DNA from 2 places in the Exiguobacterium sp. s161 genome. Region 2 is predicted to be linked to the other one. Evidence: riboswitches for the same ligand, from Rfam matches in the RefSeq annotation. Region 2 holds a riboswitch; the other holds the start of a gene.

Region 1 (2,467 bases), 430 kb from region 2:
GTTAAATCCTTTCGGCTCTCATGCAGTTCACTAGCGAGTTCGACACCGGATAGTCCAGCACCGACGATCGAGACGACGGACCCCGGTGACAGACCACAGATCGCTTGCTGTGTCTTGCGCGATTCTTCAAGTGTCTGGATGCTGTATGTAAACTCTTGAGCACCCGGAATGTTGTGGTATTTATCCTCGCAACCGAGGGCGATGATCAAGTCATCATAGAATAATTCTGATCCGTCTTGCAGGTGGACCGTATTCGTCTCTGGTGAGATTTTAATGACATGTCCATATTTATAAGTAAGATGTTTCCCCTCCGGAAATTCAATCCGGACATCCCGATCTGATAATGTACCTGCTGCGAGTGCGTAATATTCCGTTTTGAGTGCGTGGTACGGTAGACGGTCGACGAGCGTGACGGCAACTTCCTCGTCCTTGAATCGCTCACAAATCCGCATTCCACCATATCCTCCGCCGAGTACGACCAATTGCTTCATAACGTAAAATCCCCCTTAGTTCCCCTAAATCAGTCTGACCTTGTATAATACGACATGAGGCAGGTCGTTTCCTGCTTGAAGGAGGAAAAAAAGTGAATCCGATTATTGAATTTTGTATCAGTAACTTAGCGGCTGGTACACAGGTCGTCATGGAGCAACTCGAACGTGATCCGAACGTCGACGTCGTCGAATACGGTTGCCTCGGCTATTGCGGTATTTGTTCGCTTGATCATTTTTGTCTCGTTGATGGTGAGACGGTCGTAGGCGAGACGCCGGAAGAGTTGCTTGAAAAAATTTACCTAAAAATCGAAGAGAATGAGCTGTGAGCACGGACAGCCAAAAAATCCCCTCGTTCGTCTGAACGAGGGGATTCGTGTCCGTCAGCGGGCGCAGCTTTTCGGATCAGGCAGATTGTTGACGGCGCATCATCCATGGTCGTAGTTTCAAGAACAACGGAATGAAGAGTGCCGAGATGAACAACGCCTTGATGACGTTAAACGGTAAGATACCGGCTGTGATCGCTGTCCATTTGACAGCTGGATCCGCCATGTAGTCCATACCGAGGAACCATGCATACGCTGGAAGGATCAAGATATAGTTGAGAATCGCAAGACCGAGTGCCATCGTGATCGTACCAGCGACGAGACCAGTTGCGAGACCTTGTGTTGATTTCTTTTTGTGATAGAACCAGCTGACAGGAAGCACGAATGCGACACCAGCAGCGAAGTTTGCGAATTCTCCGACTGGAACACCACTTCCGCGGAAAATGTAATATAACACGTTCTTCAATGCTTCGACGATGACACCTGCGACCGGTGAGAACATGATCGCTGCGACGAGAGCAGGAACATCACTGAAGTCGATTTTCAGATAGTTCGGTAAGAACGGTAGTGGGAAATTGATAAGCATAAGAACAAACGAGATTGAACCTAACATTGACAGAGTGACCATTTTTTGTGTGCGTTTCATACGAGTATTGTCTCCTTTTGCTCGTTCCTCTCGATGAAGTATTGGCATGACTGCGTCCATAAAGAAACCCCTATTGATGAAATCAACAGGGGAGAAGTCCGCATTAAATAAACCTAATCGATTGTTGCAAAAATCGATCAAATTCAAACTCATGCCGCCATCTTCTCCCATCCAGACTATACTGTCGGCTCCTGAATTACACAGAATCAGCAAATAGCGCCCTATTCGCTCGCGGGCTTCAACTCATAATAGTTGTTTACCGCCGGTCGGGAATTTCACCCTGCCCTGAAGATGGAACGATTATTTTGTTGTACATACCATTTATACAACGAATTCAAGATAGTTTCAAGCAACTAGGTTTCGATTCGCTCAGAAGTTGCGTATACTAAAGAAAAGGAAGGTGATGACATGATCCATTTAACGGAGGCAGCAGCGCTACAAGTCCAAGACATGATGGCGCAGGCACCAGCAGATGAACGGAATCTTCGGATGCTCGTCCAAGGTGGTGGATGTAGTGGTCTGTCGTACGGAATGGGATTCGACCAACAGAAAGAAACGGATCTCGTTTTCGAACAGCACGGCGTGACCGTCATCGTGGACGAAAAAGATTACCCGGTCGTCAAAGGACTGGAAATCGATTATAAGCAGTCGATGCTCGGCGGCGGATTCACGATCACGAATCCGAATGCCATCGCAACATGCGGTTGCGGGACATCGTTCCGGACGGCAACGAATGCCGGGACACCGGGTGGCTGTTAATGAATCCAATCGTGGACATCGTCCACGATTTTTTTATTGTCCGCATACAGGAGACCTGTTCCGTTGACTCGAAATATTAAGAGAGTGAATGCTACTACGAACAGGGAGGGCTTCAGGATGAGAAAAGTATTGATCTTCGGGGGAACACGCTACTTCGGACGCCGGCTTGCGATTCGGTTAGCCGATTCGGGGGATGACGTGACAATCGTCACACGCGGCGAGCATACGCCACCGGTTGCGAAGGGCTT
Region 2 (2,467 bases):
CGGATGTACGTCAGATGGAGATCCGGTCCGACCGTCTCAACCTGGTCGATTTGAAAACGATCTTCGATATCGTGTTGACCATTCCACGCATCGCCTTCAAAAATCGATGGGGCTTGGTAGACTTCGATTCGGTCAACGAGATCTGCCTCAAGGAAAGCGGCTTGAATCGTTGGTCCGCCTTCAATCAAGACACTACGGATGTCTTGTTCGTATAAGCGTTTCAAAATCGCTTCCGGCGTCTCATATTCACCAACGAGGACCGTCACCTGATCGTGACTAATCCGAGGAACACTCGTCAGCCAGTAGGTTGGATTTTTACCATCGCGGAAGACTTGCGCCGTCTCCGGAATCCGCCCCCGGCGATCAACGATTACTCGAATCGGCTCGATGCCTGACGATGCGCGTAACGTCAGTGCCGGATCATCGACGAGCACCGTCTCACTTCCGACGAGGATGGCATCGTGGCGTCCACGCAGGGCACGACCGTTCGCGCGTGCTTCTTCTGACGTGATCCAGCGCTGTTCACCTGTCGTCGCGATCCCGTTCATCGTCTGAGCGATTTTGACGGTCACGGTCGGACGTTTTCGTTCGATCGTCTTCCAGAATACCGTGTAAAGGGCTTCTGCCTCATGCCGTAACAAGCCGACATCGACTTCGATTCCCGCGTCCTGTAGCCGTTTGATTCCGGAACCAGCGACAATCGCATGTTTGTCTTCCGTTGCAACGAAGACTCGTTTGATTCCTGCTTGTAGAATTGCTTCCGTGCATGGTGGCGTCTTGCCGTGATGGTTGCATGGCTCGAGCGTCACGTAGAGATCGGCACCACGGGCGGCTTCTCCTGCCATCCGTAAGGCTTCGACTTCTGCGTGCGGCCCACCGGCAAACCGGTGTGCACCGAAGCCGATGATGCGTCCTTGTTTGACGATGACACAGCCGACACTTGGATTCGGACTTGTTTGTCCGTGTAACATTTGTGCTAATTGCATGGCATAACTCATCATCTGTGACATCGCGTTCACTCCTTTCAAATGAAAAAAGACGCCCCTTGAAAAAGGGGCGTCTGTATAGAAGGGTTCACGAAATACACGGTTCGCTTCCTGCATTTTTTCATGCAGAAAGAGACCGTCTCCTGAAAACATTTTTTCAGAAAACAGCTTGAATCGCGTCGTTTCGTTCTTCTCCCATCCGGACTTTACCGTCGGCCCTGGAATCTCACCAAGTCAGCCATGATGCGTACATCATGGGTCGCGGGCTCGTCGATCGATTGATCGCATCACCGCCGGTTGGGATTTTCACCCTACCCCGAAGAACTGGATTATTGAGTTATACAACTTTAGCCTAGCATATCTTTTTCAAGAAAACAAAGCGCAAATGCTTCTGTCTTGTCTCTTTTTTGATTTCGTTCCACTTCTGTCACCCGTCCCCAATTCGTAATCGACTGCATCTCAAAAACGACCGGAGCACTTGATAGCAGTGCGTCCAGTCGTTATTTTCCACTTACAAATAACCATTCTTCCGGTCATGGAATTCTTGCGCAATCGCCCCGCGCGTCCGTTCATCAGCGAGGACGCGAAGCGCTGTCCGGGCGAGGATTTTTGCTCCTGTGATCAATGCTTCATCTCCAGCTTCTGAACGGGCCGCTTCTTTGAATGCTTCCGTATGGGCGACGAGATCATCTGGTCCAATCTTGATATACGGATGGATCGTCGGGATGACTTGACTGATGTTACCGGCGTCCGTTGAACCAAGACCCGGTCGTTCGTCCAAGTGAACGATTTCGCCGAGCGCCTCTGCTTCTTCTTGGAACAGACGGTCGAACGTCCGGTTGAAGACGAGGTTATCGACTTCATTTTGGAAGGCGATGACATCGAGCGTCGCCCCAGTCGCGAGTGCCGCGCCTTGGGCGACGGCTTTGACTTTTTCCGTGACGGCATTCAATCGTTCCCGTGTCGTTGCCCGGATGAAGAAACGTGCTTTTGCGTATTCCGGGATGATGTTCGGCGCATCGCCTCCATGCGTGATGATCCCGTGGATCCGGACATCGTCTGGTAACTGCTGACGTAAGGCATTGATTCCATTGAAGAGTTGAATGACAGCGTCGAGGGCGTTGATGCCTTCTTCCGGTGACGCCGCTGCGTGCGCCGGACGACCCGTAAAGGCAAAGTCGAGTGGATCGACCGCAAGGGAAGAACCCGTGATCCGTGTTTGTCCCGACGGATGGACCATCAAGGCTGCATCGATTCCTTCCAGTAACTGATGTTTGACGAAACTGCCTTTCGCACTGCCGTTCGGTCCACCTTCCTCGGCTGGTGTTCCAAGGACAACGACACTCCCGCCGACTTCATCGAGCACTTTACTGAGCGCGATCGCCGCTGCGACGCTCGTCGTGCCGATGATATTATGACCGCACGCGTGACCAATACTCGGCAACGCATCGTATTCAGCAAGAAAGGCAATCGTTGCGCCT

The links. A riboswitch is a leader RNA that binds a small molecule or an ion and turns the genes downstream of it on or off. The one in region 2 is predicted to bind FMN.
Region 1: another riboswitch for FMN. It lies ahead of KNQ14_RS02405 (ECF transporter S component); the one in region 2 lies ahead of ribD (bifunctional diaminohydroxyphosphoribosylaminopyrimidine deaminase/5-amino-6-(5-phosphoribosylamino)uracil reductase RibD).

What each region holds. Positions count from the first base shown of each region.
Region 1 covers NZ_JACSNH010000001.1:499,014-501,480, forward strand. The annotation lists gene KNQ14_RS02395 (NAD(P)/FAD-dependent oxidoreductase) at 1-491, opposite strand, end outside; gene KNQ14_RS02400 (YuzB family protein) at 584-817, shown strand; gene KNQ14_RS02405 (ECF transporter S component) at 894-1,460, opposite strand; FMN riboswitch at 1,616-1,757, opposite strand; gene KNQ14_RS02410 (HesB/IscA family protein) at 1,869-2,219, shown strand; gene KNQ14_RS02415 (NAD-dependent epimerase/dehydratase family protein) at 2,337-2,467, shown strand, end outside.
Region 2 covers NZ_JACSNH010000001.1:71,398-73,864, reverse strand. The annotation lists gene ribD (bifunctional diaminohydroxyphosphoribosylaminopyrimidine deaminase/5-amino-6-(5-phosphoribosylamino)uracil reductase RibD) at 1-1,010, opposite strand, end outside; FMN riboswitch at 1,170-1,314, opposite strand; gene KNQ14_RS00420 (M20 family metallopeptidase) at 1,498-2,467, opposite strand, start outside.